DNA from 3 places in the Agrobacterium sp. rho-8.1 genome. Region 2 is predicted to be linked to each of the others. Evidence: riboswitches for the same ligand, from Rfam matches in the RefSeq annotation. Region 2 holds a riboswitch; each other region holds the start of a gene.
The links. Region 2 has a riboswitch for cobalamin ahead of RMR21_RS03540 (CbtB domain-containing protein). Riboswitches for the same ligand answer to the same signal wherever they lie in the genome.
Positions count from the first base shown of each region.

Region 1: it holds a riboswitch for cobalamin, as region 2 does, so the genes downstream of both, bluB (5,6-dimethylbenzimidazole synthase) here and RMR21_RS03540 (CbtB domain-containing protein) in region 2, are expected to answer to the same signal.
Region 3: it holds a riboswitch for cobalamin, as region 2 does, so the genes downstream of both, RMR21_RS14060 (DUF1636 family protein) here and RMR21_RS03540 (CbtB domain-containing protein) in region 2, are expected to answer to the same signal.

Region 1 is NZ_CP192788.1:1,499,909-1,503,180, reverse strand. It holds gene RMR21_RS07555 (phospholipase D family protein) at 1-630, opposite strand, end outside; gene RMR21_RS07550 (hypothetical protein) at 719-910, opposite strand; cobalamin riboswitch at 1,003-1,184, shown strand; gene bluB (5,6-dimethylbenzimidazole synthase) at 1,257-1,943, shown strand; gene RMR21_RS07540 (DUF2865 domain-containing protein) at 1,951-3,105, opposite strand; gene RMR21_RS07535 (NADP-dependent malic enzyme) at 3,225-3,272, opposite strand, start outside.
Region 2 is NZ_CP192788.1:715,904-719,175, reverse strand. It holds gene RMR21_RS03555 (hypothetical protein) at 1-68, shown strand, start outside; gene RMR21_RS03550 (hypothetical protein) at 324-641, opposite strand; gene RMR21_RS03545 (CbtA family protein) at 643-1,356, opposite strand; gene RMR21_RS03540 (CbtB domain-containing protein) at 1,370-1,552, opposite strand; cobalamin riboswitch at 1,704-1,961, opposite strand; gene RMR21_RS03535 (cytochrome c) at 1,991-2,908, opposite strand; gene RMR21_RS03530 (c-type cytochrome) at 2,977-3,272, opposite strand, start outside.
Region 3 is NZ_CP192788.1:2,883,923-2,887,194, forward strand. It holds gene cobN (cobaltochelatase subunit CobN) at 1-353, opposite strand, end outside; gene cobW (cobalamin biosynthesis protein CobW) at 357-1,394, opposite strand; gene RMR21_RS14060 (DUF1636 family protein) at 1,388-1,813, opposite strand; cobalamin riboswitch at 1,931-2,139, opposite strand; gene cobO (cob(I)yrinic acid a,c-diamide adenosyltransferase) at 2,248-2,865, shown strand; gene RMR21_RS14070 (cobyric acid synthase) at 2,869-3,272, shown strand, end outside.

The sequences.
Region 1 (3,272 bases), 780 kb from region 2:
TTCAGCCTGCACCAGACAATCGCCATGGGCTATGACATCGAAATCCCTGAAGTTTGCCTGTTCCGCTGCATCGAAATAGGCGTCCCCGATGTTGCGACCGCCGACGATCAGAACCCTGCCATCTGCAATCCAGGCCTTGTTGTGCATTCTCCGGTTGACGCTGCGAAACCGCAGGACCATTTCCAGCCCACGGCGGAACACGTTCTCCCGCGCTTTGGTGGGGTTGAACAGACGCAGTTCGATGTTGGGGTGGCTATCGATCGCATGAAAAGCGCGGTCCGGGATGGAGACGCCCAGATCATCCAGAAGCAGGCGCACACGCACGCCGCGATCAGCAGCTGTTATGACCTCGCGCATCATCAACTGGCCGGTAAGATCCGCGTTCCACATATAATACATGAGATCGAGGCTTCGGCCAGCCGCACGTGCGGATCCGACGCGGGCCGCGAAGGCACCAAGATTGGACTGCACGAGTGAAAGGGCATTGGGCTCGTCGCGTCCGCGTCTGATGTCCTTCCAATGACGGTCGAGCGGTGTTGCGTCATCTTCCGCCGGCAATGCCGTGGATGCGATCTTGATGATGATTTTGTCGCGGTGGCGCGACGCGAGTGCCATTCCAGCCACGATCATCACGACAACTAGGATACAGATTGCGATGGTTACGTACACGGCGATAGGGACACCCGCATCAATTGCATGCCTATTATATCTGCTGAAATCAATGGATTTCAATGCCGCGCTTGTCGGCTTCTTCCTTGATGATGTCCTCGACGGTCAGGCGTTTCAGGGCCGGATTTCCCAGCAGGTAATCATTTGCGATTTCGAAAATGGATTTGGGACTCTCGTTTCGGTGGAGCGTGTCGAGATCCTGGCCGATTTTCTCGCGCAGTTGCGTGTCGTCATTCATCATGTTTCCTCCATCGTATGAAGGCTAGAATGCACGGGCGGTATCTGGGTTCCTGTCACGCTTTGAAATGAGGATTGCATTGGTGGGTTACGCCAGCCATAACCCACCAATCAGGTGCTTGCCTTTGGGCAGGAGAATCGGGAATGCGGTGAAAATCCGTGACGTGCCCAACGCTGTAAGGTGGACGCGTGTGACCATACGCCACTGAGATGATCGGGAAGGCGGTGACATGCGGTTGAACCCAAGTCAGAAGACCGGCCTGATGCGATAGACCGAACCGCATGGACGGCGGCAGGTTTTGATGTGCTGGGCCGCGCCACGGCCCGCGCTGCATTGTTGGGGATAGACGATGCCACACGACGAGTTCGAACACGCGCTGGCGCCAGCTCAGGAATTTTCCGATGCCGACAAGCAAGCCGTCTACCGCGCCATCGAAACGCGACGCGATGTGCGTGACCAGTTTCTACCGAACCCTCTATCGGACGAATTGATCGGCAATTTGTTGAAAGCTGCACATGCCGCGCCGTCAGTCGGGTTCATGCAGCCATGGAATTTCACGCTGGTCACAGATGGGAAGGTGAAGCAACGCGCGTGGGAGGCCTTTTCGCGTGCCAATGCAGAAGCTTCTGAAATGTTCGGGCAGGAGCAGCGGGCGCTTTACCGCAACCTGAAGCTGGAAGGTATACGCAAGGCGCCGCTGTCGATCTGCGTGACCTGCGATCCGACGCGTGGAGGGGATGTCGTTCTGGGTCGCACACATAATCCGCGCATGGATGTGTATTCTACCGTTTGCGCCGTCCAGAACCTATGGCTGGCGGCGCGCGCTGAGGGCGTTGGTGTGGGATGGGTCAGTATCTTCCACGACGATGATATCCGCGGTATCCTCGATATACCGCCGCACATCGAAATCGTCGCATGGCTGTGCGTCGGTCATGTCGAGACGCTCTATGGCGAGCCGGAACTGGCGGTGAAAGGCTGGCGTCAGCGTCTGCCGCTGGACGAACTGGTGTTTCGAGATCGCTGGGGCGCGACGTGAAGGGGTCCTATTGCTGCTGAGGCTGCGCACCCTCCAGTGCGGGATTTTTCAGGTCGATGCGGCTTTGCTCCTCGGGCAGGAATTGTGGACCGACCATGCGAACCTTGTTCTTTGACGGGTCATAATCCCGCTCAGGCACGGGTACAGCCTCAACTTTGACGTCTGGCTTGCTGTCCGCTGGTTTGGTCGTGGCGTCACTCTTCGGTGACGTGATGGTGGTGATGCTGCTGGAGCCATTCTGCAAGGCGGTGGATTGCGGGGCTTTCGCCTGTTCATCCTGCTTTTTCATCTGGTCCTGATAGGCCGCCATATTGCAGCTGCAGGACGGTGCGCGGCTTGAACTGGGGTTGTTGCGGTAGGCGAAAGCCGTCGGCATGGACGCATAGGGCTGGCCGGTCTTTGCCGAAACCATGTCCGAGCTCTCCTGGCCTTCCAGCGCGTGGTAGAACAATTCCGTCTGCGTGCCTGGGCACATGCGCTGACACTGTGCCGCCTGATCGCGGAAATCCAGTGGCGTCGCATCTGATGAAATCGGGAAGAACGCGCCGTCACAGGTTCGCACACAGAGCGTTCTCAGGCCACCTTGCATGGGCATGTCCGGCGAGGGGGCGTAATCCGAATCATCGGGTTGGCTGAACGGATCTCCGGAGTGACGCATATCGGGGTCTTGCGAAGGGTCGGTCGAGGCGATGGACGGGGGCTGCTCATCGAAGCAGCCATTTTCATAGAGAGCGGCCATGATGTTTTCGCGGCTATTCTGGGCGTTGTCTGCCTGCTGCGCGGCCAGCATACGATCGCGGTCTTCTGCAATCATGGCGCGTTCAGCTTCAGCCTGCGCCAGCGCATCGCCGATTTCGCCGCATAGCTGCGCGTTCGGATTTCCATAGACAATCACGCTGCCGGAGGAGCAGCCATAGCCGCGCATATCGTTCCTGATCCGGCGGATGATGATGTTCTGCTGGGCCAGCGCGCTCGCATAACGGCGCACTTCCGCGGTGTTGCCCATGATGCGCGTTGGTTGGTTCAGCTGGGCGCGCAAGTCATTGCATATATCATTAGCCTGCACCGATACGGGTGCAGCGAACAGAACCGTTACAAGTGCGCCGATCAGTCGGCCTCTGCGCGGAATCAATGGGTCTGTCCGTTTCCGGCGCGCAATCATGCACGCCATATCCTGTTGATCATCCCGTGCAGAATGCGCGGGATGAGTATGCGTTCAGGATAACATAAGGCTGTGCCGCAAAGCGGCAACAGCCAGTTCAAAATTGCGTTAACCCGGACTTACACCGAAGGGTGTGAAGCCTGAACTGTTGCAAGGGCCGCCATGTT
Region 2 (3,272 bases):
AGCGACTGCGCAGACTGGATGACGATATGGCCGAGAGGAAGGTCGAGCGCGATGTGAAGCGGTCGTAGGGTGGAATGATACGGCAGCGTTTGTGGCTCACCCCCCTCTGTCCTGCCGGACATCTCCCCCTCAAGGGGGGGAGATCGACTCGTGGATTGCTCTCGGTCATCTTGAACCCTGAGGATGGAGTGAAGAGAGAGCGTCTTGCTGTTCTCCCCCCTTGAGGGGGAGATGCCTGACAAGGCAGAGGGGGGTGAGCCACAAACGCTGCCGTGTCCTCTGATCCTCTGCCACGTCACATTCCATCGACGCAGAGGAGATTCTTAGCGGAGCCGATCCAGCACGCCACAAGCGCGGGCCGTTCCACCGAGTGGGTCTCCCGTCATGGCACGCCTGACATCGCGGCTGTTGATGTGCAGGCTTCGGTCGAAGGATAATGAAAGGCGCGTCACCTTGGCCAAGGCGGCGGCCAGAAACGCATCGCTGTTTTCCGCAAAGAACGACAGGCAGGCTTCCCTCCCCGGTTCTGCTTTCAGCAGCGCCTTGAAGGCCAGCCGATGCATGGCGCAATACGCGCCATGACCGGGAACGGAAAAACGCAGGGCGTCGAGTTCATCGCTCCATTCCACCGCGTTTTTCATCTTATCGGGCAGTTTCGAAACGCTTGAAAAACAGGCCGCTGAGCGAGCCGAGGATCAGCCAGAACACAAAGCTGGTCACGGAGGCGAGAACCACGAAACGACGCTCCAGCGGCAGGGGTGCCAGTGCATGTTCGCCCGCCGGTGGAAGCGGCGCACCGATAAGATGGGGCGCTACAATCAACGCCACGGCCAGAATGGCCGCCCATGGCTCCGCGCGTTTGAACACGAGCAGCGCCAGTCCGCCCGCCGTCGCGACAACAGTTGCGACCCACCATATCTGGCGTGCGCCCAGGGCAGCGGCGGGGGTTCCCGGCAGTTCCGGCGGCAGGCCGATCATGGGGGCAAGCATCACGGCCGCAAAGCCTGCAAGACCCCAGAACAGACCTTCACGCCAGCCGCCTTCGGAACCACGCAACGATATCAACGCCGTCAGCACCAGCGCGTAACCGATGGCGGTCAGCACATTGGCGGCAATGGTATAGGCGTTGCGCTCGAAACCGTCGGCTGGCGTCCAGGCTTCAGCGTCATGGTGATGATCCGCAGGTGTTGCGGCATTGTGGCTGTGGGCAGGCGCGGCCTCGTCACCGGCATTTTCGAAGGTTTCGGCCTGAAGGATGAGCGGCGTCGTGCCGATGGCCTGCATGGCGCTGACAGCAAGACCTGCAATCAACCCCACCAGAACGGCCGTGAAAACGATATTGCGGAAAAATGGCATGGTTTGGCTCCCCTCAATGGCACGGGAAGGCATTGGCGTGGCGCGTATCATGCGCCGCATTGTGCATGGCCTCGACATGCGAGAAGCCCACGAAACCGACGATGAACAGGCCGAGAGCGGCGGCTGTCAACGACTGTGCGATCTTCGATGTTTTTGACGATACGGCTGATGTAGCCGTGTTCTGCTGGATAGACATGGTGACCCTTTCCTGTGCGGGTGGGCGCATTGCTGATCAAAAGCCGCACGACCGCATTCAACATTCACCACGGGGAAAAGAGACACATGGTTTTAAGGGCCGGACGAACCGACCTGCCAACCGTGCTTACCCGGACACCCCGCCGGTATTGACGACACTTCACGCAATGGCAGGTCTCCTGGCTCACGGGTCGTAACCTTGAAAACACCTTCCCGATCCGTCTGTATCTGCATCATACGTTCCGAAATCGAAGGCGATTTCGCGTCGATGCGCCAGATCAGTGGCTTTTCGTTTTCAGGCTATCCGCTCACAGTTGCGGGGGCAGCCACGAATCGAAGCTGGTGCCTCTATCGTGTTCCCTTTTCACTTTCCGGGCGAACCCGGAAAGACCATTACACAACCGTTATCCGGCGCGTGGACGTTCAAGTCAATGGGCAATTACCGCGACGGGACGGCCTTGAGATAGGCGGCGATGGCATTGCGATCTTCGGCTGTCAGGCGCGCCATGTTTTGCTGCACCTTGACCATGGAGCCACCGGCACTGTCGAAATCCGGCGTGAAACCCGTTTCCAGATAGCTGGCGATATCGGCCTGCGTCCATGCGCCTATGGTCTGTGAACCGGGGGTAATATTGGGAATGCGCCCTTCGCCTTCGGGGTTGGGGCCACCCGCCAGCCATTGATCTTTCACAAACCCGCCCAGCGCATCGCGCGGGGTGTGGCACTCGCCGCAGTGGCCGGGGCCTTCCACCAGATATTGGCCGCGCACAACGTCCGCATCCGCATTGGCAAGCTCGACCCGTGGCTGGCCCTTGTCGAAATAGAGGAACTTCCAGCCGCCGAGGCTGAGACGGATGTTGAAGGGGAACGGCAGATCATGGCCCGGGGCGTCATTGCTGCTGGCAGGCAGGGTCTTGAGATACGCGAAGAGGTCGTTGATATCTGGCGGCGTCATCCGCGCATAGGACGCATAGGGGAAGGATGGATAGAGATGTTCGCCGTTCCTGCCGACGCCGCGCGTCATGGCATCACCGAACTGCGCGACGGTCCAGCTACCTATGCCATGCTGCGGATCGGGGGAGATATTGGGCATATGGAAGGTGCCGAAGGGGCTTGGCAGCGCCTGGCCGCCGGACAGCGTCTTCAGCGCATCGCCCGTGGCATTTGGCGCGGCGTGACAGCTTGCGCAACCGCCCGCCCAAAACAGCGTCTCACCATTGGCAAGATTGGGCTCGCCCAGATTGGCCCAGTGGCTCGGCGACTGGCGCTCCGGCGCGGTGACCCACAGGAAAATGCCAAACCCTGCGGCCCCGGCGACAACAGCACCGCCCGCCAGCTTTGCCCAGATGGACGCCATTGCCGTCTCCATTCATGGAATGATCGCAAGAAAAGGCCCGCCAGACGACCGGCGGACCACTGCATAGTTTACTTCTTGAGGCGGTAGGCCTGGTGACAGCTGCTGCAATCGGCACCCAGCGTCTTCATCGCTGCACCCACGCTGGCCTGATCGGTCGGCAGTTGCGCCAGAACCGTGTCGGCATCCGTGCCGAGCTTTTCGGACTTCGCCTTGAAGTCTGCGAAGTTCTGCCAGATCGCAGGAGACGCCGCGCCGCCTTCAGAACCGGCCGGGAACTGATCCGGGAAAGCCTTGGCGTTGGCGCTGATGGTTGTCACAGCGGTTTTGACGGTGGCCGCGTCATAGGGCTTTTCACCCTTGGCGA
Region 3 (3,272 bases), 880 kb from region 2:
CATTCGCCCGGCAGAAGCACCAGCTTGATGCCGCGTCGTCGCGCCATTCTGGACAACTCATCGACGCCATAACGCCAGCGGTCGGCACCGCCAAGAATCCGGATAAGGATCAGCTTTGCATGTTCCGCAGTCTTTTCGATCCACAGATCAACCGACATGGGGTGCCGCAGTTCGAAAAGATTTGCGGACACGAATGAAACAGAACCATCCGTGCTCCGCTGCCACCCACGCTCCAGGCCGCCCAGATCGCTCGCCGAAAAGGACATCACCACCACATCAACCTCGCCTTGGTCGAGATCAACCGGCTCTATCAGATCGTCCAGAGACGAAGATGTGGTGGCGAGGATGTGCATGGATCAGGCAGCCAGCATCCGCTCGATTTTTGCGCGGTCGAGACCCTTTTCACCGATCACTACGAGACGGCTGCGACGCACCTCACCGGCGGCCCAGGGACGGTCGAAATAATGATTGACGCGTGAGCCGACCGCCTGCACCTGCAACCGCATCGGCTTGGCCGATACGTCCACGAAACCCTTGATGCGCAACACGTTTTCAGAGGCCGCTGTTTCGGAAATGCGCGCGGCCAGCGCATCGGCATCCGTTACCGCGTCCAGCTCCACGACGAAGCTGTCGAACTCGTCATGATCATGATCTTCTTCATCGTCGTGATGGGTGTGGCGATTTTCGATATGCTCTTCCACCGCAAGGCCAAGACCGATCAGCACGGCCGGATCGATTACGCCATTGGCGGCCACGATGATCTTGGCGGCCTTGGGAAGATGCGCGTTGATATGCGCCTTCGCCCGCTCCAACCCTGCGGCATCGAGCAGATCGCCCTTGGTCAGGACGATCAGATCGGCGCAGGCAATCTGGTCCTCAAACACCTCTTCGACAGGATCGTCGTGATCCAGCGCTTCGTCATTCTGGCGCTGAGCAGCGAGTGCTTCCAGATCATGCGATACCATGCCGTCTGCCAAGGCGGCACCATCGGCCACGGCCACGACCGCATCAACCGTCACCCGGCTTTTGATCGCTGGCCACTGGAAAGCCTGCACCAGCGGTTTAGGCAGCGCGAGGCCTGACGTTTCGATCAGAATATGCTCGACGCGTGGCTCGCGGCTCAGGATCTGCTCGATGGCGGGCTGAAAATCATCCGCTACCGTGCAGCAGATGCAGCCATTGGCCAGCTCCACGATGTTTTCTTCCGGGCAGCTTTCAATGCCGCAACCCTTGAGGATTTCACCATCAATACCGACATCGCCGAATTCATTGACGATGATGGCGAGACGCTTGCCATCGAGCTTTTCCAGAAGGCCACGCAGCAAGGTGGTTTTTCCAGCGCCCAGAAAGCCGGTGATAATGGTGCAGGGAACGCGGTTGAGCGTGGTCATGATGTCTCCTCGGTAAAATGCAAAGGGGGAATGCGGGCAACAAGGCCGCGCTTCAAACTATCGGGCCGCCCGCGCCATGGCATCAAGCCATCACTTGCCTGAGATAGAAGCCGCGCGCCAACCACCAGATCGGCCGCATCGTCTTCACCGAGCGATCCGAACATATAGGACCAGCCATCGGCGCTACGCATCGCGGCACTCAGGCCGCGCTTGCAATTGGCAAGGCAATTGACGCTGCGGATATCGACACCCTCTGACCGCCCCAGATCAATGGCCGCCTGCGCAAGTGTTGCGCCGGGACGCGGGTCAGCATTCGGATCCGCTTCGGACCGGCAGCTACGGCACACGTAAACAACGACGCCGGGCGCGGTGTCGCGATCTGCTTTGTCATTCACGCTGGGCGATGTCGATCTGATATCCAAGAGTATAATTTCCGCGCCTTCAACATGGTCCTGGGGTGCGGATATCGAAAAACAGCATGCGACGACACGCACAGCCATTGTTCAAACAACCGACTGACCAGAGCACCCCGCCCGGCAGACGTTTTTCCTGAAACGGCAGGTCTCCTGGCTCGCGGCTTGAACGCCTTTGCGCCGCCTTCCCGGACTTTTGATGTCCAGTGGCTTTCCGGCGCGGGCTCACCGCTTACAGTTGCGGGGGCAGCCACGGATTGGTTCGCATTGCAAACTGAACCGTGTTCCCTCTTAGCTTTTCCCGTTGCCGGAAAAAGACCGTCAGACCCTAACCCTTAGGCCCTACGATGCTTGAGTGTCAATGCCAGGCATCATTGCTCACGCATGCGTTTTGGCTATAGTCGCCGCTTCGAAAAGCAAGATACCCGGAAGGATGAACCGCCATGACCCGTGACATCAGCGACAGCGAAGCCGAACGTCATCGGACCAAAATGGTCAATCGCAAGGTGGTGCAGGACGCTGAAGTCTCGGAGAAGACCATCGAAAAAGGCCTGCTGATGATCAACACCGGCGCCGGGAAGGGCAAGTCCACCGCCGCTTTCGGGCTGGCGCTTCGCATGCTCGGCACCGGCAGACGTGTCGGCATCGTCCAGTTCATCAAGGGCGCATGGTCAACCGGCGAGCAGGGCGCTTTGGCCCTGTTCGGAGATCGCGTCGCATGGCGGACCATGGGCGAAGGTTTCACGTGGGACACTCAGGATCTGAAACGCGACGTCGCTGCCGCATCTAAGGCCTGGGAGGAAGCCAAGGTTCTGATGGCTGATGAGACCATCGGTCTTGTGGTGCTGGATGAACTGAATATCGCGCTGCGTTACGATTATTTGCCGCTGGAGGAGGTCGTGGAGACCCTGAAGAACCGTCGCCCCGGTCTGCACGTCATCGTCACCGGTCGCAACGCCAAACAGCTGCTCATCGATACCGCCGATATGGTCACGGAAATGACGCTGGTGAAACATCACTTCAAGGCGGGCGTCAAAGCGCAATCCGGCATAGAGTTCTAATTCATGGCAGCGCGCGTCTTGATGTTTCAGGGAACCGGCTCGGATGTCGGCAAGTCGCTTATGGTGGCGGGTCTGGCCCGCGCATTCGTGCGTCGCGGCCTGTCCGTCATGCCTTTCAAACCGCAAAACATGTCCAACAATGCCGCCGTGACCGCCGATGGCGGTGAAATCGGTCGAGCGCAGGCCTTGCAGGCGCGTGCCGCAGGCGTTCCGCTTTCCGTCCACATGAACCCGGTGCTGCTGAAGCCACAGAGCGAAACCGGCGCGCAGATTGTGGTGCAGGGCAAGGTCATCGGCAATGCCAAAGCGGCGGATTATCAGCATATGAAAGCGGGGCTGATGCCGCAGGTGCTGGAGAGTTTCGAGCATCTGAAATCACAAGCCGACCTCGTTCTGGTCGAGGGTGC